DNA from 4 places in the Paenibacillus sp. FSL L8-0638 genome. Region 1 is predicted to be linked to each of the others. Evidence: predicted binding sites of a transcription regulator. Region 1 holds the regulator's gene; each other region holds the start of a gene.
What was found. Region 1 encodes Rex, which represses fermentation and respiration genes when NADH is low (regulators of the CRP and FNR family bind a similar motif). Its sites were predicted from a motif close to TTGTGAAATATTTCACAA; they were not measured.
Positions count from the first base shown of each region.

Region 2: the regulator Rex is predicted to act here: its motif matches at 4,795-4,812, upstream of MKY35_RS22065 (cytochrome ubiquinol oxidase subunit I).
Region 3: the regulator Rex is predicted to act here: its motif matches at 5,012-5,029, upstream of pflB (formate C-acetyltransferase).
Region 4: the regulator Rex is predicted to act here: its motif matches at 4,425-4,442, upstream of MKY35_RS24165 (formate/nitrite transporter family protein).

Region 1 covers NZ_CP151960.1:3,382,465-3,390,492, reverse strand. The annotation lists gene dinG (ATP-dependent DNA helicase DinG) at 1-1,458, shown strand, start outside; gene MKY35_RS14880 (redox-sensing transcriptional repressor Rex) at 1,502-2,155, shown strand; gene MKY35_RS14875 (amidohydrolase) at 2,142-3,443, shown strand; gene MKY35_RS14870 (DUF5590 domain-containing protein) at 3,481-4,005, shown strand; gene MKY35_RS14865 (hypothetical protein) at 4,452-4,985, shown strand; gene MKY35_RS14860 (AAA family ATPase) at 4,978-6,480, shown strand; gene MKY35_RS14855 (3-hydroxyacyl-CoA dehydrogenase NAD-binding domain-containing protein) at 6,617-7,489, shown strand; gene MKY35_RS14850 (acetate kinase) at 7,486-8,028, shown strand, end outside.
Region 2 covers NZ_CP151960.1:4,938,651-4,946,678, forward strand. The annotation lists gene cydC (thiol reductant ABC exporter subunit CydC) at 1-577, opposite strand, end outside; gene cydD (thiol reductant ABC exporter subunit CydD) at 561-2,318, opposite strand; gene cydB (cytochrome d ubiquinol oxidase subunit II) at 2,318-3,331, opposite strand; gene MKY35_RS22065 (cytochrome ubiquinol oxidase subunit I) at 3,318-4,724, opposite strand; gene MKY35_RS22070 (hypothetical protein) at 4,953-5,108, opposite strand; gene MKY35_RS22075 (response regulator transcription factor) at 5,131-6,789, opposite strand; gene MKY35_RS22080 (sensor histidine kinase) at 6,782-8,028, opposite strand, start outside.
Region 3 covers NZ_CP151960.1:3,542,562-3,550,589, reverse strand. The annotation lists gene MKY35_RS15720 (class III extradiol ring-cleavage dioxygenase) at 241-1,008, shown strand; gene MKY35_RS15715 (Crp/Fnr family transcriptional regulator) at 1,147-1,863, opposite strand; gene adhE (bifunctional acetaldehyde-CoA/alcohol dehydrogenase) at 2,122-4,734, shown strand; gene pflB (formate C-acetyltransferase) at 5,063-7,324, shown strand; gene pflA (pyruvate formate-lyase-activating protein) at 7,376-8,028, shown strand, end outside.
Region 4 covers NZ_CP151960.1:5,425,782-5,433,809, forward strand. The annotation lists gene MKY35_RS24155 (MFS transporter) at 1-966, opposite strand, end outside; gene MKY35_RS24160 (molybdopterin oxidoreductase family protein) at 1,013-3,145, opposite strand; gene MKY35_RS24165 (formate/nitrite transporter family protein) at 3,517-4,350, opposite strand; gene MKY35_RS24170 (FAD-dependent oxidoreductase) at 4,738-6,099, opposite strand; gene MKY35_RS24175 (glutathione peroxidase) at 6,489-6,965, opposite strand; gene MKY35_RS24180 ((2Fe-2S)-binding protein) at 7,053-7,856, opposite strand; gene MKY35_RS24185 (ABC transporter ATP-binding protein) at 7,869-8,028, opposite strand, start outside.

The DNA.
Region 1 (8,028 bases):
GCCCATCACCTGGAGGAAGTAGCTGGTAAACACCTAGGTATGCATATGAAATATTTCACACTCGTGCATACACTGACGCGACTGTTCAAAGACAGCAAGAATGGACAACTGCCCTCACTTCGTCAACAGTTGGCGAAATCGGGGCACGAGAAGTCGGCAGATTGGGCCTCAACCATCGATCAGCTGTATCCGCTCGTGTTAGAGGTGAAGGAAACTTGGGACCTGCTAAGCGACAAGCTGTTTGGCATGTTGCCGGAGCGAAGTGATGCGACACCGGGTGAAACAGGACAGTTTTCTTCCCGTCTCAAACCTTCGGCCAAGCCTGCAAAGTGGGATCAGGCGGGAGCTTTGGAAAATCAGCTATATGTAACGATGAGCGAAATTTTGCGCAAGGGCGACAAGCTGATGCTGGACGTCAAGGAAGAACATGACGATTATGCGGCGGATAGCCTTATTACAGATATCACGGGTCTGCTCAAGGATTTGGCGGGGATTCGAGAAAATTTGCGCTTTTTTATCCGACTCGATGATGAAACAACCGTATACTGGCTCGAGGCGAGCGGACAATTCCGTAGTAAATCATTGCAATTTTATGCGGTGCCCGTCGATGTGAGCCGCCAGTTGAAAGAAATGTTTTTTGACAAAAAAAGAAGCATTATTCTGACGTCTGCTACCTTATCGGTAGATAAGTCGTTTCAGTACATGATCGATCAGCTCGGCTTACAGGAGGCCGCAGATCAAGAGCGGCTGATGACTTCGCAGCTCCCGTCACCCTTTAATTACAGGGATCAGGTGTTGCTGGTTATTCCACGGGATTTCCCAAGTGTGAAGGGCAGTGTAGGAGATGCGCATTTTGTAGATATGCTCGTTAGCTCTGTAGGAGCGACTGCTCAGGCGACACGTGGGAGAATGCTCGTTCTGTTTACGTCCTATCGGATGCTCCGGCAAGTGTATGAGCCGCTCAAAGAGGCCTTAGCATCCAGCGAAATTACTGTGCTGGGACAAGGCGTGGACAGTGGAAGTCGCAGCAAGCTAACCCGCCGTTTTCAGGAAGCGAAAGCTTCTGTATTGCTGGGGACCAGCAGCTTCTGGGAAGGCGTCGATATTCCGGGGAAGGCTCTGACTTGTCTAGCCATTGTTCGCTTGCCGTTTCAACCGCCGAATCACCCGCTGCTGGAGGCAAAAAGCGAACTGCTCCAGCAGCAGAAGAAGAATCCATTTATGAAACTGTCTGTACCGCAAGCGGTCATTCGCTTCAAACAGGGATTTGGTCGGTTGGTACGTACAGCGAACGACCACGGGGTCGTTATCGTTTATGATACGCGTGTGATTGAATCCTATTACGGAAAGCACTTTTTGTACTCGTTACCGGGACCAAAAATGGAGCATATGCCATCGGAGCAAATGGTGCCCCGCATCGCCGAATGGCTCCAATCCGCCCCGGAGACCGAGGCATAACGGACGGACATAAGTATGTTCGTTACAATTAGGGGGAGCAAGTATGAAATCAGATAAAATTTCAGAGGCTGTCGTACGGAGGTTACCCGTATATTTACGTTATCTGAATGCACTGCACAAACGGGAGGTGGCTACGGTCTCTTCTCAAGAGCTGGGACAGAGGCTAGATTTGAACCCGGCCCAAATCCGTAAAGATCTTGCTTATTTTGGAGATTTTGGTCGGAAGGGTATCGGTTATGATGTTTCTTATCTCATTGAGAAAATACGCCATATCCTGAAAATCGACCAACAAATTAATGTAGTATTGGTCGGAGCGGGTAATCTGGGGCAAGCCCTTTCGAATTATAACGCTTATTTAAAAGACAATATGAAGATTGTAGCGGTATTTGATGCGTTTCCGGATAAGGTAGGAACCAAGATCAATACATTGGTCGTGCAACCGATGGATGAACTGGAAGCGACTGTGAAAGAAAAACACATTCGAATCGGGATTATTACCGTACCTGATTTTGAAGCACAGCACGTGGCTGACAGGCTTATTGAGAGCGGAATTGGAGCGATCCTGAACTTTGCACCGACTACTCTCAAGGCACCAGCCAACATTCGGATTCATGCCACAGACTTTACAACTGATTTGCTTAGCCTCGCTTATTATTTGGAGGACGGAAAGGAAGAAACACAATATGACAGTGAATAAATGGATGATTAAAAACGGATCTTTTGCCGTAAATGGATCAGAAGCTGGGGTAATCCATGGTTTTATGATTGTGGAGGATAGTCGTATTACTTATATTGGTGAGACCTTGCCTGCGGGTGAGGAAGAGACGGAAGCGATCGATGGTAAGGGTCTATTGTTTTTACCTGGTCTGATTAATACTCATGGTCATGCGGCGATGTCTCTACTGCGTGGGCATGGAGATGATTTGGCACTTCAAGTATGGCTTCAGGAAAAAATGTGGCCTATGGAAGCCAAGTTTACATCTACAGACGTGTACTGGGGTACGTCCTTGTCTGTGCTGGAAATGCTGAAAGGTGGAACAACAACCTTCCTCGATATGTACGATCATATGGATGAGGTGGCTCGTGTGGCTGAAGAGTCAGGTATTCGTGCAAGTCTGATGCGTGGAGCAATTGGACTATGTTCGGAGGAAGAACAGCGAATCAAGCTGGCAGAGGCCGTGACTTTTGCACGTAACTGGCACGGTAAAGCAGACGGGCGTATTACTACGATGATGTCTCCGCACGCGCCATATACATGTCCACCTGCGTTTATTGAAAAATTCGTACAAGCTGCGCATGATCTGGACTTGCCACTGCATACGCACATGTCCGAGACGATCGCCGAAGTGGAGCAAAACGTTCGCGACTACGGTTTGCGCCCGGTTGCACACTTGGATAAGCTTGGCTTTTTCTCCCGTCCTTCGCTTGTTGCCCATGGCGTTCATTTGAACGACGAAGAAATAGCTTTACTGGCAGAACGTGGTGTAGCGGTTTCGCACAATCCTGGCAGCAACTTGAAGCTGGCAAGTGGTGTGGCAAGAGTGCCTGAATTGCTGCGTGCAGGGGTTACGGTTTCTCTCGGAACGGATGGTCCTGCCAGCAATAATAACCTGGATATGTTCGAGGAAATGCGTCTGGCAGCACTTATTCACAAGGGTGTATCCGGTGACCCTACGGCAGTTCCTGCAAGTGAAGCGTTGCGTCTGGCAACAGAATACGGTGCAAAGTCGATTGGTTTAAAAGAAGTAGGAGCGTTGGCAGCAGGCAACAAGGCTGACTTTATCGCGCTGGATCTGAATCAGGCACATTTCTTGCCGCGTACAGATCTTATTTCCCATGCGGTATACTCTGCAAGCGCCAAGGACGTGGCTCATGTGTGGGTAGACGGTCGTCAGGTTGTGAAAAACGGCGAATGCCTGACTATGGACGAGGAACGTATCAAACATGAGGCACAAGCCGCCTTTGAAGGGCTGCTGTCGCGCTAATTCAGGTGTCACATCCCCTTAGAGAGGAAGCACGGGTTTGAAAAATAAGAAAAAATGGATAGCGGTCGCCATTTTGGCCGTGATACTGATCCTGGTCAGCATTTTCTGGTATTATTCCTATGTTACTCAAGACCAGGTGGCTGAGAAAAATGCCGCTATCATTAAGGCCAAGCAATCAGGTGGCCTGGTTAGCACGACTCAAACATGGAAGTCTGTATGGGATCAGGTTTATTGGGTGGTTCAAGGGAAAAATGCACAGAATGAAAATATAATGGTATGGGTTCCTTTTCAAAAAGTGGAGGGACAACCTAACGTACCTGCCGCAGATAATAGCGGTGTTCATACCGAGCTGCTGAAGAACGGAGTCGACGAGCAAAAAATGACGTCGCTAATTCAGCAGCAGCTTCCAGGTGTAAAAATTGTAAGCCTCCAGCCGAGTGTGTTCAATGGCGAATATGTGTGGCAGCTGTTTTACGATGATGGAAGCCATCATTACTATGCCTTTTACCGTTTTTTAGATGGGGGAGCGACGGGGGTAAAGTATACTTTGCCCAATAACTGAGCTGGTTGAGGATCAGCAGATGTGGAATGAATGACTAGTAAATGATTAAAAGCTCAAGAAAAAGACGTAAATGCGATGAAATTCGTATTTACGTCTTTTAGTCTTGCTATGCCGTAAAGATGAGCTGAATGCCAGCGAAGCATCTTTACCTACCCAACTTCTCTCCTAAGGCAAATTCATCTTTATGGCGGGCAACAGCGATCGTAAGATCAAATCCTACACGCAGCGTCCCACCTCCACCATAACCAAAGATTTTGCCTCATCACAACTCCTCCACACATTGCCTTCGATTTTAGATATACGTTATGATATACTATATTTTATAAGTGATAGACAAAAATGATAGAAAAAAGAATTGCTGATCACTGTAAGATCATGCAATTTGGTTGTTTGTTGACATTCGTCCCGTTTCTTCTGAGTTTTACATTTTGAGAGGAGGATGTTGTTTGAAATTGCGTGCAGTTCCTATCGTTGTGGCGGCAGTTTTGGCAGCTTTGCTGCTATTTGGAGGATGGTTCATTTACCGTCAGGTTACAATGCAAAGTCCTCTGGAAAAACTGGTTTCTCAATATCCAGGCGTGACAAGCGCTCAAATAGATATTAAACAGGATCAGGTTGTATTGAAACTAGATCTCAAACCGCAGGCGGATGTGGCCGGATTGGTCGATGTAGTTAAGCAAAAAGGACAATCCATCATTGGCAGCCGCACCATTAAGCTCGATATTGCAGACCGTTCCAATTCAGCACTGAATCAATGGTGGTCTGAGGCTATGTTTCCTGTAGCCGAAGCGATGGAAAATAGAAAGTATACTCAAATTTCATCTACAGTTGAGCATATGAAAAAGAAAAAGACGAGTATCAAAGCTGATACCGACATGGATTCGAACAATGTCTATATCCGACTCAGCGAAGGGAAAGCGACCAAGTTTATCGTTTTGCCACGTCAATCTCAGCAGATGGGGGTATGGCCTAATGCCTAGATGGATCAAGGAAATATTAATCGGCATTGTGCCGGTAACCATTATATTTCTCGTTTTTATTGGGGTAAATATTATCCCTCTTCTAGTTGCTGGTGTGATGTTCAGCGGCTTGTTAATGCTCATGCATGCTCGTGGGGGCTTGGCCGTAGGTGCTGGGCAAGAACGTAAACGTAAAAAAAATGGTCCGGACAAGCTGACTTTTGAGGAAATCGGTGGGCAAGAAAGCGCTAAGCAGGAGCTGCGTGAGGCCTTGGATTTTTTGAATCGACATGATGAAATCTCCAAGTTTGGTATCCGTCCCTTAAAAGGCGTTTTGCTCACAGGTCCTCCGGGAACAGGAAAAACACTGATGGCTAAGGCAGCGGCACACTATACTAATTCTGTTTTTGTTGCAGCCTCAGGTAGTGAATTTGTTGAAATGTACGTTGGTGTTGGAGCAGGTCGTGTGCGTGAGTTGTTCCGGGAGGCACGTACTCGTGCAGCCAAGGAAAAGAAGGAAAATGCAATTATTTTTATTGACGAAATCGACGTTATTGGTGGTAAACGTGAGGGTGGACAGCAACGAGAATATGATCAGACTTTGAATCAGTTGCTGACAGAAATGGATGGTATTTATTCGGTAGATACACCGCGGATTTTGATCATTGCGGCAACAAACCGTAAAGAAATGCTGGACAGCGCCTTAACGCGTCCAGGGCGTTTTGACCGTCATATTCAAGTGGATTTGCCTGATAAGAAGGGCCGTCTTCATATTCTTAAAATTCATGCCAAAAACAAACCGATTCAGGAAGATGCGAATCTGGATAAAATTGCTGAGGAATCTTACGGGTTTTCTGGCGCACAGCTGGAGAGCGTAATGAATGAAGCGGCAATCTATGCGATGAGACAGGATCAGAAAATGATTGCGCAGAAACATCTGTCGATGGCAATTGACAAAGTGATGATGGGTGAAAAGACAGATCGAGAATCGACCCTGGAAGAGAAAAAACGTGTAGCGATTCATGAACTAGGACATGCTATTATGGCCGAAATTGTTCGTCCTGGTAGCGTAAGCCAGGTAGCACTTAGCCCACGTGGGAAAGCGCTTGGATATGTGCGCCACAATCCACAGCAAGAGCATTATTTATACACCAAGCAGTATCTGGAGGAGCAGATTATGATCTCGCTCGCAGGGGCTACGGCAGAAGAAATGTACTATGGCGGTCGAAGTACCGGCTCTAGTAATGATTTTGAGCAGGCGCTGAACATCGTCCATACGATGATGACTTCCGGTTTGACTTCACTTGGCATTATTAACATGGAAATGGTAACGAAAGAAGAACTCATGCGGGAAAATGGCGAGATTATGGCTGACCTGCATACCCGAACTTTGGAACTGCTGGAAAAGCATCGTCCTGTGTTCGACAACTCACTTGACATCCTGATGAAGGAAGAAACTTTGTCTGGAGACCAATTTAGATGTCAATTTAGTGAAAATGCTTTATTACCAGCATAATTTTTTATGCTGGTTATTTTTTTTTACTTTTAGTCCGTGCTAAGATATTATTATCTATTGGGACATAAACATGTATTTTTCGACAAAGAAGGATACAATATATGAGAGTGACCAGGAAAGGGTGGAGTTAAGAATCATGCAATTTAAAAAAATCGGCGTCATCGGCGGCGGCACCATGGGACAGGGGATTTCTGAAATGCTCGCGTCCAAAGGAATCGATGTGCTGCTGGTAGAGCAGACACCAGAGAAACTAGACTACGCCTACAATATGATTGAAACGAGTCTGGACAAACAACTGGAAAAATGGGCAATTACTCAAGCTGAGAAAAAATTGATCTTATCCCGTATTCAAAAAGTAATTCATTTGGCGGAGCTCGGCAGCTGCGATATGGTCATTGAGACTATTACAGAGAATCTGGACGAGAAGAAAGCAGTGTTCCAAGAGCTAGATTATGTGTGTCCAAGCAATATTATTCTTGCAAGTAATACATCCACGCTGAGCCTGACCGAGCTTGCTAGCTCGACCAAGTATCCTGAGCGTGTTATTGGTATGCACTTTATTTATCCAGTATCCCGTATTGATCTTGTAGAAATTATTCGTGGTTTGAAAACTTCGGATGATACCTTTGAACACACTAAGATGTTCGTGGAAGAAATAGTGGAGAAAAAAGGAGTCATGATTTATGAATCTCCTGGATTCGTAACAAGCCGGATTATCTGTCTGCTGATTAACGAAGCGGCCCATGTACTTCAAGAGGGCGTGGCTTCCGCTGAAGATATTGATGACGCTATGCGAATCGGCTATAGCTTCCAAAGCGGTCCTTTGGAAATGGCTGACCGCTTTGGTCTGGATTCCGTTTTGGCTGCTCTGGAGCGTATGTTCCGTGAATTCGGCGAATTGAAATATCGTCCGTCCATCGTTCTGAAGAAAATGGTGCGTGCAGGTAATCTGGGCGTGAAATCGGGCGAAGGCTTCTTTAAGTACGACAAGGATGGTGACCGGATATGAAAATTCTCGTAATCAATGCAGGGAGTTCTTCCCTGAAATACCAATTGTATGATATGACGGACGAGTCCGTTCTGGCAAAAGGATTGGTAGAGCGCATCGGTATGGATTCCTCCATTCTGACGCATAAGCCAACCAATAAAGAAGAATACACCGAAGTTAGCGAAATTTTGGAACATACTACAGCCATCCGTAAAGTGCTGAACGCACTCACAGATGCTGAACATGGTGTAATCTCCAGTACTAGCGAAATTCAGGCTGTGGGCCACCGTGTGGTTCATGGAGGCGAAATCTTCAAACAGTCAGCAGTTGTAACGCCTGAAGCGAAGAGTGAAATCCGCCGCTTGTTTGACCTGGCGCCACTGCATAACCCTGCTTCCATGATGGGGATTAAAGCGGCTGAATTGAATATGCCAGATGTACCGCAGGTTGTAGTATTCGATACCTCGTTCCATCAAACCATGCCTGAAAAAGCTTATATGTACGCCATTCCAAGAGTGTTGTACAATAAGTACAAGGTTCGTCGTTACGGTGCCCACGGT
Region 2 (8,028 bases), 1.6 Mb from region 1:
TTCGCCGTTTGGCGAGTGAGGTCCATAGTGAGATAGCTGGGGCAATAAAAAGCAAAAATCCTCCATATAGCGCCATAAGCAAGGCAAAGGTTCCGTCCATCCGTCCGAGCGCCGAGATGCCTGCTGCATAAATCAGCAAAGCCGATAGCGCAGGCAGAACTAGCTTCAGATAGATGTTTTGAAGCTGCTCAATATCCTCTGCCAGCAACCCCAATAAATCCCCTGTACGGAATTTGCTGCGGATCATCAGCGCCTGCGGTTCTACTGCCCGATATAAGCGTACCCGCATACGGGACACCAGACGCAGTGCGGCATCATGTCCTACCAAGCGTTCCAGGTACTGAATAACCGCTTTACTAAAACCAAATGTTCGCACAAGCACAATTGGAACGTACACCATTAATATATTTTCCGGTTTTAAGGCCGAACGGGTAATCAGATGACCGGACGTAAAAAGCAACGCGCCCGCACATCCAATGGCCAGCGCGCCCAAAAGAGCAGCTAGCAGAAAGGCCCAAAAATATTGTCTCAGATACGTCACAAACCAGCCTTGTCTGCTATTATCCGTTACTCTCATATCGTCCGTTCCCTCCTTCCGACATCCCCGTCAGCAATCGGTAATATGCCCCCTTACGGGCAATCAATTGCTGATGGGAACCTACTTCTTCCAAACGACCTTGATTCATCATCCAGACACAGTCCATATCTGGCATCCAATGTAGCCGGTGGGTGGCAAGAAACACTTTTTTGTGTTTCAAAACCGATAAAATCGTCTGTTTTAGCTCCCACTCTGTCTCAATATCCAGATGCGCCGTAGGCTCATCCAATAAAATGACCGGACGGTTACTGAGCAACGCCCGCGCCAATGCAATCCGCTGCGCCTGTCCTCCGCTCAACGTCCTACCCGCTTCACCAATGGGCTCATTCATTCCACCCGGAAGACCGTCTACCAGTTCACGCAGTCCAACCGCGTCAACCGCCCACTCCACCTGCTGGTTGGATGCCTCCGGTTCATAAAAACGGATATTATCTGCCAGAGAAGCGCTAAACAGGTATGGATGCTGTGGAATATACGCAATATGCCGTTGCCATTCAGCTTTTGCATCCCCAGCCAATCTGCATCCATTCAGGAGCAGTTCGCCCGAAGTGGGATCAGCAAAACCGCCAAGCAGACTAAGCAGCGTCGTTTTACCTGCACCGCTAGCTCCAACGATGCCGATCATGTTCATGTACGATTCAACATTGGCAGACACATGTTCAAGCCGAGCCGAACCGTCTTCATTAAGGAGGCACACATCGGACAGCTCGAGAATGTCCTGTCCCGTGATGTCCAATCCTTTATCGTTAGCTGCCAGTTTATTCGGCTCGGTCGCATCATCTTCTTTACTGAGAATGGAGCGGATTGCTCCCCAAGCCTCCTTACCATCCAGTGAAGCATGATAGTCTGATCCCAACTGGCGTATGGGCATAAAATATTCTGGGGCCAGAATAAGCACCGCAAGCGCTGCCTCCAAACCCACCGAGCCACTAATCAGGCGCAAACCCAAGCCTACCGCCACAAATGCGACCGATAGCATACTAAAAAAATCAAGGGCAAATGAGGAAAGAAACGCTACCCGCAGCGTGCGCATCGTTGCCGTGCGGTATTGGTCGCTGACCTTCCCAACTGTTTCCCCATGCTCTTGGCTACGACCCAAAAACCTTAGTGTCTGAAGTCCACGCAGCGAATCCGTGAAATGATGAGATAACAGACGATAGGAACGCCACTGCTTGTCTGCCTGCTTCCGCGCCGCCAAGCCGAGTAAAATAAAGAAGCCTACCAGAATCGGCATCGTAGTCGTCAAAATCACACCTGAAATGACGTCCAATGTGAAAACATACACAAGTACAAGTATAGTGACAGCCATCATGTCAATCATACGAGGAATGGACAGTTCCAAATACGTGCGAAAACGATCCATGCCGTCCAGCGCCAGCGTCACCAACTTGCCGCTACCTTCCTGCGCTGCAAAACCCGGCCCCCGTTCGAACAAACGTGCAAGCAGACGCTCCCGTAAGGAAGCGCCTGAAGCTTCAGCAAAACGGCCTGCTGTCCGGCGTTGCAGCCAGATCGCCGTATGCCTCGTTGCAAAAGCAGCGAAAAACAACGCCAGCGACGGCCAAGCCATCACCAGCGGATTTTGTTCAAACAAAATCGTAACAGCCTTTGCCAAGAAGACTGCTTGTGCAATCACTGCGGCCCCCTGGAGCAGGGAAAGGGCAGCCAGTAGCAGCATCACTGGCCGAATGCCCTTTAATTCAAACCATGCCTTATCCATTAGTATTCCAAATGATCCTTCTCACTGAGACGCTTATGGAAAACAAAATAGCTCCACGCCTGATAAGCCAGCACAAAGGGTAAAAGCGTTGCTGCAACAATCGTCATGGCTTTCAGTGTGTAATGACTGGAGCTTGCATTATAAATCGTCAAATCAAAAGCACTATTAATCGAGCTCACCATAAATCTTGGGAACAAACCGACGAATAACGAAACGAAGGTCAGTAAAATCACTGCACCTGTCATCCCGAAGGCCCATCCTTCGCGGCGCTGCTTCAGGAAGTACCACGTCAGCACATAGGCGACAATTCCGACTGCTACCGCAGCATACATAAAGGGACCGCGACGCGCAAATAAATCCGTTGCAAAATAAGTCCATACCACCATGCCAGCGAGTAAAATGCCCAATACCGGAAGAAATTTGGATGCCATCACGCGAGCACGATCCCGTACTTCTCCAATCGTCCGCAGAGAAATAAACGTCAGTCCGTGCATTAGGCACATTCCGACCACTGTCAGTCCAATCCATACGGTATATCCATTGAATACATCGGAAAATCCAGCTTTCAAATCCATGTTTTGCTGAATAGGTACACCTTTCACCAAAGCCGCAAAAGCCATACCGAACAGCATCGGCGGTAGAAAGCTGCCAATCAGAATGCAGGCATCCCACGTTCCTGTCCACCATTTCCCTTCAGCCTTGCCGCGGAACTCAAAAGAAACTCCACGCAAGATCAAACCTAGCAAAATAAACACAAATACGAGATAATATCCGCTGAACATAGTCGCATAAAAATGCGGAAAAGCGGCAAACATTGCACCTGCTGCTGTAATCAGCCACACTTCGTTGGCATCCCAGAATGGACCAATCGTATTGATCATCAAACGTTTTTGTTGGTCATTACGCGGCACCAATCCTGTGGCCATTCCTACGCCAAAATCAAAGCCCTCCAGAAAAAAGAAGCCGGTAAACAGCACAGCGATCAATAAGAACCATAAATCATTTAGCGACAATGGTGTCACCCCCTTGAGCAAAAGGATCATGAATTACCGTTTGCTGATGTGGCTCAATATCTGGACCTTTGCGAGCCGTACGGTAAAACAGAAACGCCAGCACACCTGTTAAAATTAAATACAATGTGGTAAATGAGATGAACGAGAATAGCACTTCTCCTGCCACAACTGTAGGCGAAACAGAATCTTTCGTTTGAAGCAAACCAAATACCGTCCACGGTTGGCGGCCTATTTCAGTCATGATCCAACCTGAAGTATTCCCAATGAATGGAAGGGATATCCCCCATATCATAAGACGGAAGAACCAGCGATGTGAACCTTCCAGCTTTTTACGGAACGTCAGGTAAGCCCCGTATAAGGCAAGTGCAATCATGCCACATCCCGCTGCAATCATAATGCGGAAGCTCCAAAACGTGGTACGTACTGGCGGGATATAATCGCCCGGACCATACGTTTTTTCATATTGGGCTTGCAGCTCATTCATACCAGGCACAGAGCCGGTAAATTTACTATAGGATAGAAAACTCAAAGCAAAAGGAACTTTAATCTCAAAGGTATTCCCCTTGTTTCCAGGATCAATCCATGCGATAACGGTCCAAGGAGCGGGGTCACCGCTGTTCTCCCATAAGCCCTCACTGGCAGCCATCTTCATCGGTTGTGTTTTCACCAAATATTGAGCCTGTCCATGACCAAACAAAGGAATAGCAATGGCACTGATTAAGGCAACAATAATACTCAATTTAAAAGAAGGTTTAAAAAAGTCCATATTCTTTTTGTGCATCAGCTTCCATGCACTGATACCCGCGATCAGAAATGCCCCCGTTGCAAAAGCAGCAAACAATGTATGTGGAAATTCCCATAACAGTTGTTCGTTCGTTAACAAAGCGGCAAAATCTTTCATTTCTGCACGTCCATTTTGAATCTCATATCCTACTGGACGTTGCATGAATGAATTAGCAGCTAGAATCCACAATGCCGATAACATCGTACCGATCGATACCAACCACATACAAATTAGATGGACCGTTTTGGACAATCTTTCCCAACCGAACACCCATAATCCGATAAAGGTCGATTCTAGGAAAAATGCAAGCAGTGCTTCAATTGCCAGCGGCGTACCGAATACATCACCCACAAAACGGGAAAAGTCCGACCAGTTCATCCCGAACTGGAATTCTTGCAAAATCCCGGTGACTACGCCCAGTGCAAAGTTAATCAGCAGAAACGTTCCCCAGAATTGAGCCATTTTTTTGTACAAGTCATTTTTCTTGATAACATACATAGTCTCCATAATTGCCACCAATAACGACAATCCAATGGAGATCGGCACATAAACAAAGTGAAGAATCGTTGTGGTTGCAAACTGCAACCGTGCCAAATCCAATACGTCCATGATGTTGCTCCTCCCCCTACACTTCTCTTAACATTGATTTATAGTGTCTGTAATCTGAAGTCTTCTACATTTGTGATAGTATTCACATTCTTACATATGCAGCGGTCACTTTTTTAGAAAATGACTCACTCAACTACCTTCACTATGGTTATCATGATCCGGCTTCAGATTATCCCCATTATATAGAATAAATTTAAATGAAATAGAATCGAAAATGTGAACATCGTGTCAAAGCTGTGTCATAATGATGGCGATTTGATGAAAACGACCTAAACTCCATAATAAATGTGACATTTTCGATTGATCTATCTGTTTTTTCACCATAAAAAAGAGCCCCTCTTCGTTCGGAGGTTGTACCTCCGACATCTGCAAGAGAGACTTCATAGCGTTATACCTAGGGATTCTATCAACAGCCATCTGTTCCTCCGTTCTTTTGAACCCGATTACGATAGGAGGAAGGTGACATTCCAGCATACTTTTTAAATTTACTATGAAAATAATCTGCGTTCGCATACCCTACGCGTTCCGCCACCTGGTGTACCTTAATTCCTTGTGCAAGCAACTCCCTTGCTCGCTCAATCCTCACCTTATCCAGGTAGGCATTAAAGGCCTCGCCAGTATGACTTTTGAACAATTTGCCCAAATAGCCACTATTGTAATTAAACATATCTGCCAGTAACTCCAATCGCAAATTTTCATCATAATGACTATGAATAAAGTCAATCATTTGTTTCATGATGATGTCCTTGCCACCGGAATCAGTCTGTCCAATCCATTGCAACACATGCTCCAGCGAGTGATCCACCAGCTCGCCCAATGTGGAATAAGCATATACATCGGTTATAAAGCTGGAGTGCTCCTCCAGCACGGTTCGGCTGTGATCCTGTCCGGCTGCATACTTGTTCAACGCCAGTGTGAATGTTTGGGCGAACGCCGCCTTGATTGCGGATTCTGTGCGATAAATCCGTGGAAATTGGACTTCCATTTCCTTAATGACACGGGTTGCAGCTTCACTATTAGCCATATCTAGCGCATAGTACAGCTTTTCTGCATAACGTATGGGATCATCTGTGGTACTATCAGACGCTCCACTCATTTCAGTCTCGACTGTCTCCAATTCGTGTAGGTCTCCAGGAAGCATGACTCTTTCTGCCCGGAACAAAAACGTACGCTCCAATAATCGTAGTGCCTGCTCAAAAGATCTGGGAATGTCGCTAAGACTGGCTACAGGATCACCGGCAGCCACATAAATTTCCGTAGCCCACGCCTTTAGCTCCTGTCGCCAAGCAGCTAGTAACTGAACAGCATCTCTCTCCGTTTTTAACGTGGCGGGAAGCAAAAGACCCATATATATTCCAGCCTCAAACACGATACCTCTTCCTTGCTCATGGCACATTTCTGTTAGTCGCTGCTTTGCTGCCGACTGCCGGGCTTGCCGATCCCAGTCAGGTATACGTAAATCCAGCAGAATAACCTGATAGCTACTCCAGTCCAAGGCTGGTAACGCTGGCTGTTGTCCATATTTTCCGTTACCGCTTTGATGTTCAACTTGCTTGGATGCTCTGTGCAGAGAATCGCTGCTTTCCACAGCATTACGAGCATGCTCTCGATAAACCGGAAACAATAGTGCTTCGATCCAATTACGCTCATGGGAAGGCGGACTTCCCCATTTGCCGTCTTCTTTCTCGTCCTCAATGTTTTGCCGTACCCGTTTCAACTCTGACGTCATTTCTTCCTCATCAACTGGCTTCAGTAGATAGCCATCTACTCCGAAGCCCATGGCTTGCCGTGCATAATCAAAGTCTGCATATCCGCTTAATATGAGAAAATGATACGGCTCCCCGTTCTTTTCACGTATACTACGTATAACCTCCAGTCCACTCATCCCGGGCATACGAATATCTACAATGACTAGCTCCGGCCGATGCTCTCCGAACTTATCCAGAGCCTCGCGTCCATTCCCTGCCGTATCGACAATACGGAAGCCACAATCCCCCCAGTCAATAATGGAGGACAATCCTTCACGAATCGCTGGCTCGTCATCTACAATCATCGCTTTATACATTCGACTCTTCCTCCCTTGGTATGGAAAAGTATACGGTTGTTCCTACTTGTAATGCGCTTTCAATATGCAATCCATAACGTTCACCATACATCAATGTCAGACGTTGATGTACATTACGCAGGCCAATACTGCTCCCTTCCGGCTCATCCGTCCCCCTGATCCGAGCTAGCAGACGGGTCAGTTGCCCAGCTTCCATGCCAATCCCATCATCTTCTACTTTAATTTTCAACTCTCTTTGTTCTATTGCAATATTTACCTTCACGGTAACCGGCTCTTCCTTATTTTCCAGTCCATGAATGACCGCATTTTCCACCAGCGGTTGTATGATTAAGGGAGGAATCGACATGTCCGTCGCATCTTCTTCCAAATTCACTTCATAGATCAAGCGATTTCCAAATCTGAATTGCTGAATTTGCAAATAGGATCGCACCATATCCAGCTCCTGTAGTACCGTCGTTTTACCACTGCCAATCTCCAGATTCCGGCGCATCAGCCTGCCAAGCAAACGCACCGTCGTTGCAATTTCCGCTTCCCCATTCAGATGTGCTTTCATTCGAATAGATTCTAATGCATTAAACAGAAAGTGTGGATTAATTTGGCTGGCCATCATTTTTAACTTGATATCCTTTTGTGCCAATTCCAGCCTGTTGTTGTGCTCACTCGTCTCATAGACCTGCGCCATGAGTTGGCGAATACTACTCACCATATAGTTGAAACGGCGGGATAAATCCCCGATTTCGTCCCTTCCCTCCACACTCGATACCACATGAAAATCGCCCGCGGCTACCTTACCCAGCTCATAGCTCAACCGCTGTAGGCGTTTGGTAATCAGCCAGGAAATGATGGTGATCAGAATCAGTGCCATAATCAGCACTGCAAGGACACATAAAGCACCAATCAGACTGATTCGATTGGCTCCCTGTACAATATGCTCCGTTGAAAACACTGAAATAATCGTAAATCCGCTCACACTGGAGGCGGGCAGCAGCTCATCCACGATGATGTTGGAGGGTATTCCGTTGATTTTCGCTTCATATATCCCCTTACCCGCACGCTGGACATCAAAGCCCAAATGTAAATCGCCCAACGTCTGCCCCACCGACTGCGGACGAGTAGCTGCGACCACAATCCCGTTACGATCCGCAATCAATGTTTCAAAAGGCTCCTTGCTCAGCATATGATTCAACTCGGTCTGGCTCAGCGATATCATCAGAACTCCCTTGGTATTGTATTCGGGAA
Region 3 (8,028 bases), 160 kb from region 1:
ATTAGAAGTATGTATCTCCATAGAAACCAGTCCTTTGTATCGAAATAAAGTGAAATTTTTAAATTTATTAGTTACATATTACTATGACATTATACCTATATCAATCTTTATTTATAGAATCTTTGACCTTTAAGTGTATGTTAAAATCTGTGTTGACATGACTCTGTTACTTATGTATCATTACTTACATAAAGTTACTTGATGAATAAAATAAATTGTTGATGATAAGGGGATCTTTATATGATGCCATCTTTATTTTTGGCCCATGGCTCACCGATGCTTGCTATTGAACAGACGGACTATACTTCATTTTTAGAGCAACTGGGGAAAAGTATTCGTCCTAAAGCAATAGTTATCTTTACTGCTCATTGGGAAACACAAACGTTGACAATCAGTTCGATGGATGACGTGTACGATACCATTTATGATTTTGGCGGTTTTCCACCGGAACTGTACACAGTGAAATATCCAGCACATGGTTCTGTGGAACTGGCCAATAAGCTGAAAAAATTATATGAACAAAAGGGCATTGACGTAGAAACTGATCGGGTGAGGGGATTGGATCATGGATCTTGGACATTGTTGCATCGTATGTATCCTGAGGCAGACATTCCGGTAGTTCAGATCTCTGTAAATCCATATCTCTCGCCCAAAGCACAATATGCTATTGGTGAAGTGCTGCGAGGACTGGGAGAACAGGATATTCTGGTCATTGGTAGTGGCGTGACTGTTCATAATCTGCGTATCGTCAAATGGGGGGAAACGAAAACAGAACCTTGGGCTATAGATTTTGATGATTGGATTATTGAAAAAGTACAAAGTAGAGATATAGAGGCTTTGGATCACTATGAAAGCGAAGCACCGTATGCTCGCCAGGCCGTACCCAGAGCAGAACACTTTGTACCGTTGTTTATTGCAATGGGGAGTGGCAATCCTGCAAACGAAGCCAAGGTCATCCATAGAAGCTATGAGATGGGGAATTTAAGTTATCTATGCTTACAGTTTTAAAGAGTGTTGCCAGAAGAAGGACTGTCGTTAAAATGCTTCGCTACTGCTCCTGTATAAGTAGGGGAGTGGAAATAAATTAGGGAGTGTTATAAGCTATAGTGGCTTATAACACTCCCTTTTACATAAAAAAACGATTTATTATATCCGGCAAATCTCACGAGGGCATAGTTCACAATGACATACACCTTGCAGCATTTCCAAATCTTTGACAACAATCATACCATTATCATATTCAACTGCATTTTTCTTACGTAGATCACTAAGCATCCGGTTTACGCTTTCCCGGGTCGCACCGATCATATTTGATAAGTCAGTATGAGTAATTTTTTTATGAATCAGGATATGTTCGCCGTGAGGCTCACCATAGGTATTGCATAGACGAATGAGCGTTGAACATAAAGCGCCTGGCTTGCCGTACATCATCAAATCGCGGAACTTAGTCTGAGTAATGCGGTGATGTGAACCCATCCATTTCATAAAGTCAATCGCAAAATCACAATGCTGGCAAATAAGCAGTTCCAAATCTGTATGATCGATTACGCCAATATCACTGTCTTCCAGAACCTCAGCAGAAAAGGAATGCTTAGTACCGAAAAATGGATCGGCTTGACCAACAAGATCGCCGCTTTGATACATATATAGAATAAGTTCCTTGCCCTCATCCGTTGTTTTGGTTACTTTCACGCGTCCGCGCTTAATATAAAACAGCTTATCCGCTGTATCTCCTTCCCAGAACAGATGCGAGCTTTCTGGCATAACTCGATCTTTCATCATTACTTGCAATCGGTTGAAGCTGGCCTCCGAGAAGCAACAGGTGTTGCCGCGGGCTTCCATTACATTTGTAGGGTTTCTCATCGTCCATTTCCCCTTTGTATCCTATGTTTTTTATCTGCAACTTGATCAATTCAAATTCATTATATACTTGTGCAATGAGTTTTTGGGGCAAGAAGAGGGGGTAAAAGTGGCAGAATTCCAAACTTTGTGATTTAATTCACTTCATAAAATAAAATTTTAAATAGATTGTGAAAAAAATCACAATATATCTTGAAAAGCTGTGTTACGATCAGTGCGTGAACAAGAGATAGTACACGAGATAACAGGAGGATGAGGGAAATGGCTGTTAAAAACGAGGTTATTCAAAAAGAGCAAAGCGCAGAGCAGTATATTCAAACGCTGATTGACCGGGGGAACCGGGCACAGCAAGCTTTCATGAGTATGAATCAGGAACAGATTGACGAAATCGTACAAGCTATGGCACTCGCAGGGATGGATAAACACATGTACCTGGCGAAGTTGGCTGTTGAAGAAACAGGACGCGGTGTGTACGAGGACAAAATCACCAAAAACATGTTTGCAACAGAATATATCTATCATAGTATCAAAAATGAAAAAACCGTCGGTGTCATTGAAGACAATGATTTTGACAGTTTTCAAAAGATAGCAGAGCCAGTCGGTATTATCATGGGGATCACTCCAGTGACAAACCCGACTTCGACTACGATGTTCAAAGCGCTGATTGCCATTAAAACACGTAACCCAATCATTTTCGGTTTCCATCCATCTGCTCAATCGTGTAGTGCGGAAGCAGCCCGCGTCTTGCTCGAAGCAGCTGTTAAACATGGTGCTCCGGCCGATTGTATTCAATGGATTGAAGCACCTTCGATGGATAAGACCAATGTATTGATGAACCACCCTGATGTGGCGCTAATTTTGGCAACTGGTGGATCAGGCATGGTTAAGGCAGCTTATAGCTGCGGTAAACCAGCACTTGGTGTAGGTCCTGGTAACGTGCCTTGCTTTATTGAAAAAACAGCAGATATCAAACAGGCCGTGAACGATCTTATCCTCTCGAAATCTTTTGATAACGGTATGATTTGTGCTTCGGAGCAAGCGGTTATTATCGAAGAGCCAATCTTCGAACAAGTGAAAAAATTGATGATCGCTAACGGTTGCTATTTTGTAAATAAAGAAGAAGCAGCTAAGCTCACTCAAGGAGCTATGAATGTCGAGAAATGTGCAGTGAACCCAGCTATTGTCGGGCAGTCTGCTGTGAAAATTGCTGAAATGAGTGGTATTACAGTACCAGCAGGAACTAAAATTTTGGTCGCTGAGATTGAAGGGGTAGGAACAAAATTCCCATTGTCTGCGGAAAAATTGAGTCCTGTATTGGCTTGCTATAAAGTGAAAAATGCGGAACAAGGTATTCAACGCGCTGCTGAAGTCGTGGAATTCGGGGGCATGGGTCACTCGTCCGCTATTCATTCGAACGATGAGGATGTTATCGCTCGGTTTGCAAACCGTTTGCAAACAGGACGTATCATTGTAAATGCACCTTCCACACATGGTGCGATTGGCGACATTTACAACACCAATCTTCCTTCGTTGACACTTGGTTGCGGTTCGTACGGTCGTAACTCGACTTCGTCGAACGTATCGGCAGTCAATCTGATTAATGTGAAAAGGGTGGCGAAACGGACGGTGAATATGCAATGGTTCAAAGTACCTTCCAAAATCTATTTTGAAAAAAATTCGACACAGTATCTTGCTAAAATGCCTGATATTACACGTGTAGCTATTATCACAGACCCTATGATGGTACAACTGGGATATGTAGATCGTGTTATTCATTATCTGCATCAGCGCCAAACACCAGTAGCTATCGAAGTGTTCTCTGAAGTAGAGCCAGATCCATCGACAGTTACGGTAGAACGTGGTACTGAAATGATGAGACGTTTCCAACCGGATTGCATCATCGCACTGGGCGGCGGTTCGCCAATGGATGCCGCTAAAGGCATGTGGATGTTCTATGAATATCCAGATACTGATTTCAATAACTTAAAACAAAAATTCATGGATATCCGTAAACGGATTTACAAGTACCCACGTCTGGGCCAAAAAGCACAATTTGTAGCTATCCCTACAACATCGGGTACAGGTTCCGAAGTTACATCGTTCGCAGTAATTACGGACAAAAACCTGGGCGACACGAAGTACCCACTGGCTGACTATGAGTTGACTCCTGATGTGGCAATTATTGACCCAGTGTTTGTATATTCGCTGCCTAAAACAGCTGTAGCGGACACAGGTATGGACGTTCTGACACATGCTATCGAGGCTTACGTGTCCGTAATGGCTAATGACTACACAGATGGTCTGGCAATTAAAGCCATTCAATTGGTATTCCAATACCTAGAACAATCGGCTCTGACCGGTGATAAGCTGGCTCGTGAAAAAATGCATAATGCTTCCACACTTGCTGGTATGGCGTTTGCTAATGCATTCTTGGGCATTAACCACAGTCTTGCACATAAATGGGGTGGACAATACCATACAGCGCATGGCCGCACGAATGCCATTTTGATGCCGCACGTTATTCGTTATAATGCGAAAAAACCGACAAAATTTGCTTCGTTCCCTAAATATTCGCACTTTGTTGCGGATGAGCGTTATGCAGAAATCGCGCGCATACTGGGACTGCCTGCACGCACCACCGAAGAAGGGGTTAACAGCTTGATCGAAGCGATCCGTAAAATGAACAAAACACTCGGTATCGAGGAATCGTTCCAACAAATCGGTTTCGATGCGAAAGATTTCGAATCACGTGTAGATTATCTGGCTGACCGCGCATTTGAAGATCAATGTACAACTGCGAATCCTAAGTTGCCACTGGTTACTGAGTTGGCTGATGTCTATCGCAATGCCTTCTACGGACGTTTTGACCAATAATATAATAGGTAAGAAGAGGCTTGTGAAAAAGCATTTTCTCGTTCAATACCGATGCAGGCTCTCTATATAGAGGGCCTGTTGGTTTGGGAAGGGAGGTGAAAGGCAAGGCTAAGGATATAGGCGCGAAGCTAGGGAAAATAAAGTGACAAAAATCACTCATATTGTGATTTTTGTCACATACTACACTCTATCATTATTCTACAATAAGGGTGTAAGAAAGGTCCCGACACTGAGCGTAAGGCATCGGTGAACAGGCCGGGCTCAAGAAATAGCTTTATCGTGAAAAAAATCACAAGTCCGGAAGACCAAACAATTTGGAGGGATTTACATGTCGGTGATTGAGAGAGAATTACAAGAGCAACAATCTGGCTGGAGAGGTTTTAAAAAAGGCAAATGGACTAAAGAAGTCAACGTCAACGATTTTATTGAAACCAATATCTTACCTTATGTTGGCAATGAAGAATTTTTGGTTGGTCCTACGGCCAACACAACTGCATTGTGGGATATTGTATCCGATCTTACCAAAAAAGAGTTGGCAAACGGCGGCGTGCTTGATGTAGACGTGAATACGCCATCCACTATTATTTCACATAAACCGGGTTACCTAGACCGGGATAAAGAGCAAATTGTCGGTGTACAAACAGATGCTCCATTCAAACGTTCTTTACAGCCGTTTGGCGGAATTCGAATGATGATCGACGCTTGCAAAGCCTATGGTTTTGAAGTGCCAGAAAGTATCATTGATATCTTCACTCATATTCGTAAAACTCACAACCAAGGTGTATTTGACGCTTATACAGATGAAATGAGAGCAGCTCGTAAAGCTGGTATCATTACTGGTCTGCCAGATGCATACGGCCGTGGTCGTATTATCGGTGACTATCGTCGTGTAGCTTTATACGGTGCAGACTTCTTGATCCAAGATAAAAAGCTGCAACTGAAAAGCCTTGAAGTTGATTCCATGGAAGAAGACGTAATTCGTCTGCGTGAGGAAATTTCCGAGCAAATTCGTGCTTTGAATGAACTGAAACAAATGGCTGCTGAGCACGGTTTTGATATTTCAAAACCTGCTAACAATGCGAAAGAAGCTTTCCAATGGGTATATTTTGGATATCTTGCAGCAATCAAAGAACAAAATGGTGCAGCAATGTCCTTAGGACGTGTATCTTCCTTCCTTGATATTTACTCTCAACGTGATATGGAAGAGGGTACAATGACAGAAGAACAAGCTCAAGAACTGGTCGATCATTTTGTTATGAAATTGCGTATTGTTAAGTTCTTGCGCACACCTGACTATAATGAACTGTTCAGTGGAGATCCAACTTGGGTTACTGAGTCCATTGGTGGTATGTCCGTAACTGGAGAAACTCGGGTAACTAAAAACAGCTTCCGTTTCCTGCACACCCTCTACAATCTGGGACCTGCACCGGAACCGAACCTGACTGTACTGTGGTCGGAAAAATTGCCTGAAGGCTTCAAAAAATATTGTGCGAAAGTTTCTATTGAAACTAGCTCCATTCAGTACGAGAATGACGATCTGATGCGTCCGATTTATGGAGACGACTATGGTATTGCTTGTTGTGTATCGGCAATGAAAATCGGTAAACAAATGCAATTCTTTGGTGCTCGTGCTAACTTGGCTAAAGCTCTGCTGTATGCAATTAACGGTGGTAAAGATGAAAAATCTGGCGTCCAAGTAGGGCCTGAATTCCCAGCCATTACAGGTGAAGTTCTGGATTATGAAGAAGTGTTGAGTCGCTTCAAACCTATGATGGAATGGTTGGCAAAACTGTATATGAACACTTTAAATGTTATTCACTACATGCATGATAAATATAGCTACGAACGCATTGAAATGGCGTTGCATGATCGTGATATTCTCCGCACCATGGCTTGTGGTATTGCGGGTCTGTCAGTTGCTACCGACTCCTTGAGTGCCATTAAATTTGCAAAAGTTAAACCAATCCGTAACGAAAAAGGGATTGCTGTGGACTTTGAAATTGAAGGCGAATACCCTTGCTACGGTAACAACGATGACCGTGTAGATAACATCGCTGTGGAACTGGTAGAGAGCTTCATGAGCATGATTCGCAAGCATAAAGCTTATCGTAATGCGCTTCCTACTCAATCTGTACTGACTATTACTTCTAACGTGGTGTATGGTAAGAAAACAGGTACAACACCGGATGGACGTAAAGCAGGCGAACCGTTTGCACCAGGGGCAAACCCAATGCACGGCCGTGATAAAAAAGGTGCTTTGGCATCTCTGAGTTCCGTAGCCAAATTGCCTTATGAACACAGTCTGGATGGTATCTCGAACACCTTCTCTATCGTGCCTAAAGCACTGGGTAAAGAAGAAGAAACACGCAAAACAAACCTTGTTTCGATGATGGATGGCTATTTTGGAAGCCACGCACATCATCTGAATGTCAATGTGTTTGCTCGCGAACAACTGTTGGATGCAATGGAACACCCAGAAAACTATCCACAGCTGACGATCCGTGTTTCCGGTTATGCCGTTAACTTTATCAAGCTGACTCGTGAACAACAATTGGATGTTATTAACCGTACTTTCCACGGTACAATGTAAATAAGTATTACAATGACGCACGCATAGCGGATGCGGGAAGGATGATGCAACATGTTGAAAGGACACATACACTCATTGGAAACCTTCGGGACCGTCGATGGTCCCGGCATCCGCTTCGTGCTCTTTATGCAAGGATGCTTGTTGAAATGTCAGTATTGCCATAATCCGGACACTTGGGCCTTGAATGAAGGCAATCCAATGACCCTAGAGGAAGTATTGGCTGAAATTGAGCCGTATTTAGCCTATTACCGTTCTTCGGGAGGCGGATTGACCGTATCCGGTGGAGAACCGACATTGCAAGCTCATTTTGTAGCAGAGCTGTTCAAAGAAGTGAAACGTCGCTGGAATTTGCACACGACACTGGACAGTAATGGCTTTAATGATGCGGGCCGTATCCATGATCTGCTGGACGTAACAGACTTGGTGTTACTTGATATTAAGCATATTGACAACGACAAGCATATTAAGCTTACAGGCAAGTCCAACGACCGTATGCTAAGCACAGCTCGCTGGTTGTCTGAGCAAGGGCGTAAAATGTGGATTAGACACGTATTTGTACCGGGTATTCATGATGACGAGCAAGATTTATTGAATTTGGGACGGTTTATCGGAACGTTGAACGGAGTCGAGAAATTCGAAATTTTACCTTACCATCAAATGGGTGTTTACAAGTGGGAAATGCTCGGTAAGGAGTATCCGTTGGA
Region 4 (8,028 bases), 2.0 Mb from region 1:
CAGCATTTCTCCCAGGGTCGCCAGAACCATAGCGAATATCATTCCAGTATAGTTCTGTGTGCCCAGCATGACAATATAAGCCGCCAAATAAAATCCTCCGGCCCATGTCATTTGCGTTGAAGCGTGATGAGCGTACAGTCGTTTTATCCAAAAAATAATGGGTTGTGCGGCAAAAATAAGGATACCATTCAGTGTCCATAGTAATCCATACATCGTTTTAGGCAAGCCCTGCTCAATAATATGGGGAGACACTCCTGTATTCCAGATCGAATTGCCGAACCATAAAAAAAGCGAGCCTAATCCCACAAAGAGATACAGCCTGGTATCACGAAACAGCAATCGAGCTGGGATTTCCTCTCTTTTCTTCACAGACTTGCTGAGCTGTACTTCCCCCTCTTCCCGATCCACCCTACTTAGATAAGACCAGAAGAATCCGGCAAATACCGCAGAAGTCACCCCGTTCATCACAAAGCTGAGCTGATAGGAAAGATCCGCCAGCACACCACTCAATCCCGTACCCACTGCAACCCCAATATTGTTAGCGACATAAATAATATTAAACAGCTCTCCGCGACGGTCAGCGAAACGAAAACCTACAAACGCCTGAATCGCAGGCACAGATACGACATTAAAAAAACCGATAAAACCCATCATGATGACAAACGCTACCCAATGACCGCTGGTAAATGGAAGCGCGAGAAGTCCCAGCGCGTTCATCGCGAGCGAGCCAACAATCAGTTTCTTGGCTCCAATACGGTGATAGAGGGCTCCGCCCAACACTTGACCAAAAATTCCGCCCAGAGACTGCACTAAAATCGCAATTCCTGCATCTCCCATACTACGGTTTAGCTCGTCAAACACATACATGCTAACCAACGGCCACATCAGAGAACTTCCAGCAGAATTAATCAGGCTGGCAACGAGAAACACTTTCACTTCTTTCGGATAAGACTCCAACCATTTCATATCTTTTGTTTCTCCTTTTGCATCTGACGCCATAAAAGGCATAATCTCATTGGCGCTTCACATTCACCACCGTTGAGAAGAAAGTAGCCCCCTGTCCCATATCCGACAGCCGATCAGAGGTTAACACATTGATACGCTGTCTGCGTCCTTTGCCTTCCCACCATAATCCCTGACTAATCACTGTACCGGGCAGCATCAGATCGGTGACTTTCGCTTTCAGCTCATACGTCCCCCGATCATTCCATACGGTAACCGGGTCCCCATCCGCGATGTCCCTTGTCTGGGCATCCTCCGGGTGAATTTGTAGCAAGGGCTCCCGCTCCAGTCGCTGATGCTTGGGCAAGTTAGCGAAAGTAGAATTCAGAAAATTATGGTTTGGCGGTGAAATAAACATTAATGGATACCGCTCGTCCGCTTGCGGTCGATGCTCTCCGTCGTACCCTTCAATCAGCGGCACATAAGAAGGCATCGCGGGCAGACCTGCTTGTTTCATTTTTTCCGAATACAACTCAATTTTGCCTGAAGGCGTAGTTAGACGCTCCAGATAATTAGCCTTTGGCGTCATATCGAGCTTTACAAAAGGTGACTTTTGTAAAGCATCCAAGGTTACACCGTTCAGATAAGGGTTCGTTGGATTATTAAGCGCACCTGCAATCATATCCTCTTCACTTTCCGTAAAGGCAGCTTCATCAAAGCCCATTGCCCGTCCGAGCAGGCTAAACAGCTCATAATTGCTTTTGCTTTCCCCAAGCGGATCAATGACGGGCTGCTGCATTTGGATATAGTGGTGCCAGTACGATTTGTACAGATCTGTTCCTTCAAAAGAAGACGCGGCAGGCAGCACAATATCTGCATAGCGGGCCGTATCGGTTAGGAATAGGTCATGAACGACTGTGAACAAATCCTCTCGTTCAAATCCTTTAGTCACTCGTTCCGAATCGGGGGCTACAACTACCGGATTACTGCAATATACGAATAACGCCTTAATCGGCTGTTCCTTCTGTAGCAGCGCTTCTCCGATCCGGTTCATGTTAATCATCCGGGCATCCGGGTTCTGTCGCAGATCAGGACGCTCCAGATGGGCGCTGTTAATCTTGGCATAAGCGCCATTGGAGCGTGACGCTCCCCCGCCGTGCTTCAGCCATTGTCCAGTGAGCGCAGGCAAGCATGTAACCGCACGTACGTTCATACCGCCATTATCATGATGCTGAAGACCATTACCGATATTGATATACGCTGCTCTCGCAGTTCCGTACATTTCCGCCAAACGGATAATATCCCCTTCCGGCACGCCGGTAATCCGCGAAACTCGCTCTGGTGTATATGTCTTAACATGCTCGCGCAGTTCCTCATGACCTACTGTGTAGCGATGTAAAAATTCGTCGTCCGTCAGTCCTTGAGCGAACAGTACATTCATAACACCCAGCGCGAGCGCTGTATCCGTCCCCGGATATAACGGAATGAACCAATCCCCCCATTGCGCCGTCCGGTTACGATGAACGTCAATAACGACCACCTTAGCACCTTTTTTACGTGCTTTCTCAGCCAAAACGACCTGATGCATGTTGGTGCTAATGACATTACCACCCCACACAATAATGAGGTCTGCATCCTCCGTGTCCTCCGGGCTGGTGCCGCCCTTAAAACCCATAACGGACGCCCAGCCTTCATTCCCAGCCACGCTGCAAATCGTCTGATCCAGTTGGCTTGAACCCAGCGCATTAAAAAATCGGCGATCCATTCCATCCACACTCAATACGCCCATATTGCCATAAAAGCTGTAGGGGAGGATAGATTCCGGTCCGTCCATACGTATCAGTTCCTTGAACCGACCTGTAATGGTATCGACTGCCTCCTCCCAGCTAATACGTTCAAACTTCCCTTCTCCTTTGGGGCCTATACGCTTCAACGGATAGAGCACCCGATCAGGATCATATACCCGCTCCGTCATATTGCGAACTTTGTTACAAATAGCCCCTTTGGTAATGGGATGATCTGGGTTTCCAGTCACCTTGACTATCTTTCCTTTTTCCTTGTGAAGCAGGAGCCCACACGTATCCGGGCAATCTAACGGGCATACAGCCGGAAAAACACCGTCCTGCTGCTCCGTCATCCGCTGTCCCCCTTGTAAGTCTTGTTGAAGCGTGGCCTCACGAGGCGCGCTATTGCGATGATCCATAGTGTTGATGCTCCTTTCCGTTACCGTTTCCAAAAATTACACTGATCTTATCATATCCACAGCTTTGGCCTATGGCAAGAGAAGGATTTTCCCACACAGCCGCTCTCCAAAATATTAAAAAAATCCGTCTGCTGCATAGAGCAAAACGGATTTTTTAAGAATTATAATTTTTTTCAACATCCTGTTTCATCATATCTTACTGAGGGTAAAAAAGATCAAGGCATCATGGACGAGAGCACACTCATCCTCCATGCCAAATCATGGACCACTCCCAAAAAAATCCGCCATGACAGGTTTCGTTCCCCCGGGCCTGTCATGGCGGATTTGCTTTGTTCATTGCTGTTTAAAGTACCGTGATTAGGTAGGATCACTCAACGGATTGGATGTGCAACCGAAGAAGTAGTTGGAGATTCATTCACTGGATGTGCGTTGGCTTGAGGCTTTTTCAGATAGGCCAACCAGTAGGCTCCAGCCACAAACAGGCTACCTCCTACCAAATTCCCCAGCCAGACCGGAATGAAGTTCATAACATAATCTGCCCATGAAAAGTGGCCTGCAAAAATAGCCGCCGGAATGAGAAACATATTGGCAACAACGTGCTGAAATCCAATAGCCACAAAGGCCATGGTCGGGAACCAAATCCCCATAATTTTGCCGCCAATGGAGTCTGTACTATATGCCAACCATACAGCCAGTGCTACGAGCCAGTTACATCCTATACCCGATATAAAAGACTGCAAAAAGCTTTCGTGTAGCTTATGTCCTGCCATATCCACCACTTTGTCCAGATAAGGGCCCGTTTCTGTCAAACCCAGCACATGCCCAAAGAAAAATGCAACGAATAACGCACCTGCAAAATTACTGAGCGTAATAATCGCCAAATTACGAAGCATGACTCCTGTCTTAATCCGTCCTGCCCATCTCGCCAAAGGGACCGCCATCATATTGCCGGTCAGCAATTCTCCGCCGGCGATCAAAACTAATACCAGACCAATAGGGAACACCGCAGCTCCAATAAAGGTGGCAATGCTTCCCCATTCTTTAGGCGCACTTGCAATAACACGTATATCCAGCAAAAACCCGAGTGCAATAAATGCACCTGCCAAAAATCCCAGTACCACCGCCACAGTCCACGGGTTGTTCGCCTTGGCCACTCCTGTTTCCACCGTCTTTTCAGCAATTTGCCCCGGTTTATAGCTCGCCATATATCCCCGCTCCTTTAATATCTATTCACTAAAATATTCTTCTTTCATATTTTATTTAAAATCAGTGATTAAGTTTGTGAAAAAAATCACTTTCGTAACTATAAAAAAAACAGCCCCTGAAAAAAGGACTGTTTTTCTGTATTATTACATCTACTGCGCTACTACGCGCTTTACATTTAATTGTATTCTTCCTTTTCAACTGCTCTTAAGAACCAAAGAACTCCACCAAGGCCTACCATGGCCACGACTACAAGAAAAAGGATATAAAACAAACTCATAAGTTACTTCCCCCCTGATCCTTATGCTACTCTATATTGTACTATAAGGATTCATCCGTACGCCTCAGATTGTTGACAAACTTATGAACAATGTCACAGACAAATCTAATTATACAGTAACTGGGTTCCGTTCAGATATTGTAGGCAATGCTTGTAAACCTGCCGCGTTTAAGAAATTCCAAGGCTTGTTATAATGCGGCTGGAAGAAGAAATCGACAAAGGCTAACTGGTCAATGGTCATATGGTTTTGAATGGCTACGGATAGCGTGTTAATGGATTGCGTCAAATCCACCTTCGACATAATTTGAGCCCCCAGAATTCTTCGCGTCTCCTGCTCATAAACCACTTTCAGTAACACTTTTTCGGAGGTTGGCATAAATTCAGGTCGGTAGCTGTCCTCAATGGTTACAGCTTCTACAGTCATGCCTTCGTCTGTTGCCGCAGCTTCCGTCATGCCTGTTCCTGCGATATTGTCTTCGTAAATTTTGATACCCGAAGTTCCTTGGGTTCCCATGTAGGCAATGGTTGGTTGCACCAGATTACGTGCCACCAGCGTACCCATACGAACTGCGTTGGTTGCCAAAGGGATATAAGCCGTTTTGCCGGTCGGATTATAGCGAATTGCACAACTGTCGCCTGCTGCAAACACGTCCGGGCAACTACTTTGCATATAGTTATCCACAATGATCGCACCGTTAGGCAACATATCTACCTGACCTTTGAGCAGATCCGTTTGAGGTCGGAAACCGATGCAGAGAATAACAAGCTCTGTTTCATATTCTCCTTTAGAGGTCACGACTTTACTTACCTTACCGTTCGTACCCTCAAAACGACTCACCGTCTCGCCAAGTACCAGCTTAATGCCATGTTCCTTCAGGGAACTTTCAATCCGGTCTGTATACTCATGGTCCAAATACTTATTCAATATACGATCAGCACTGTCGATCAGCGTTACATTTTTACCGTTCATTTGGAAAGCTTCTACCAATTCAACACCAATGTATCCAGCTCCCACGACTGTAATGTTCTGTACGTGCTGGGCTTTCTCAATGATATCATTGGAATGATTATAGTTTTTACAGAGCAAAATATGATCAAGTTCAATGCCTTCCAGCTTTGGAATAATGGGCCATGATCCCGTGGTCACAATTAGTTTATCAAATGTGTCTGTAAATTCTTCACCTGTTTGGAGATTACGGGCATGCAGCGACTTGCCAGCCGTATCCACACTCGTTACCTCATGAAGCATCTTGGTCACTACACCCAAGTCAGACAGTTGATCTGGAGACGAATAAAACAGGCCGTGCGGATCTTTGACGACACCACCTACGTACAGCGCAATACCACAAGATAAAAATGAAATATTATCATTACGCTCGTAAACGGTAATTTCTGCATCTGGATAACATTTAGCTGTGTTAACGATAGCTGCTGTGCCTGCGTGTGTACATCCGATAACTGCTACTTTCATGTTAAATTCCTCCTTGGTGTGTGGGCATAAACTGTATGATAATTGTGAATAGTTTCACGTAAACAGCTCGTTAGCGTTTGTGATTTATTTCACTTCATGTACTTATTATAGTGTGATATTTTTCACATTACAATAGCTTTTTGTGATATTCACAATTTGTCCACATTTAAAAAAGAAAGGATATACGAGATCAACTGTTTGCTGAAATGTTTTTTTGCTCCATTCAGTTTCCCCTGTAGGCGGCCTGATTATGCCCATGGAATCGACTTTCACATGATGCTCCCCCTTAGACAAATGCACATGTAGAGAACAAAAAAAGGTCCGCTTCCCGGAGACATGCCGGAAATCAGACCTTTTTAAACATATATTTTGGAATGAAGGCAAAGCTACTATAGCAATTGCTCAATGGCTGCTTTCATCGTTTCTGGTGACTCCTTCGGTTCAAAACGACCCACAGGTACACCTTCACGATTCACAATGAATTTCGTAAAATTCCACTGAATTGTCCCATCTTCCTGTTCTCCAGGCTGTTGCTTTTTCAAATATTCAAACAGAGGCGCTGTATCCGGTCCATTGACGTCCACTTTGGCGAATACCGGGAAATTAACCCCGTAATTCAGTTGGCAAAATTCAGCCGCTTCCTCGCTGCTGCCCGGCTCCTGACCGCCAAATTGGTTGCAAGGAAAACCTAATACAACTAATCCCCGATCCTTATATTCGTCATAAAGCTTTTGCAAATCCCCATATTGCGGGGTAAGTCCGCATTTACTGGCGGTATTCGCAATAACCAGCACCTTACCAGCGTAAGTATTCAGAGAAACCTCCTGATTCGCTGGTGTTACGGCATTATGTGAATAGACAGACATACAGCATCCTCCTTCGTGTCGCTTGGTTTAGGTTACATAACCTATTTTAACCAAAACGTGACGGACATGCCAACATCCACAGAGACTTTACCGTGATGCCACCACTTCGAGTCTGCGTTCTTCGCGTTCGGAAGCGGACATTTTGGGGCAAGTATAACAATACCGCTGACCTCCACCTGTCTTGTAATATTGGCAACAGGACGGTTTCATGTAGGTATTTTCACCAGGGCGGTAAGGATTGTCCAATTCAACGAGACGAACCGTAAACGGATTTCTTTTACGCCCGAATATCTCTCCCTCAAGTTCACGTGTCACATACATATAATCTTGTTCAAAGCGCTCCACATCCTGAGGATCAGTCAACGATGGCTGTACTCTATCCTTAAAATACAGCAATGCCAACGGAAACTGTCCCCACATTTGGCCGATAGATGCGCTCCCCACTGTAGCAATTGCTTCCAATATGGGCCGCATCTGCAAACTGTAAAAGTCTCGTAACACTTGCTGAGCCTGTTTGGAAGAACGGTGATCCCCATTGTTCCACGTATTGTCCAGCTCTGTTAAGTCGATGACCTGAAGACTAATAGAGGGATATTGACCTTCATAACAAATATGAAATCTGAGATTAGAAACGGACAGGTCCCAACGGCGTTCACACAGTGATACCATAAAATGCTGCGCAAACACGAGGCCACGCAACTGGTTCGCAAAGTAAACGGCTGCGGTTAAATCGTCTTCAGCACGCAGAAGATCGCCATAATACTCCATCACAGAGCGGATCTTATCTGGTTCAAGCCATTCGGCCACTGGCCCGGAATATACAGCATCCTCCGGCGTGACTCTCACTATGTTTGCTAGTTGCTCAAGCTGATCGTAATCCAGTGGTTTCATGGTATGTCCCCTTTAACCTCTTGCCGCTACTTGTGCTCTAGCATCACGTCGCTCAGCAACAGAACCCACAGGTTGCTTATCTTCCACATTCATATCTTTTATGGCTTGGCTTACCGCAGGCTGTCCAGCCAAAGCATACGGAAGACAGAGCGGTACACCTGTACGAGGATCT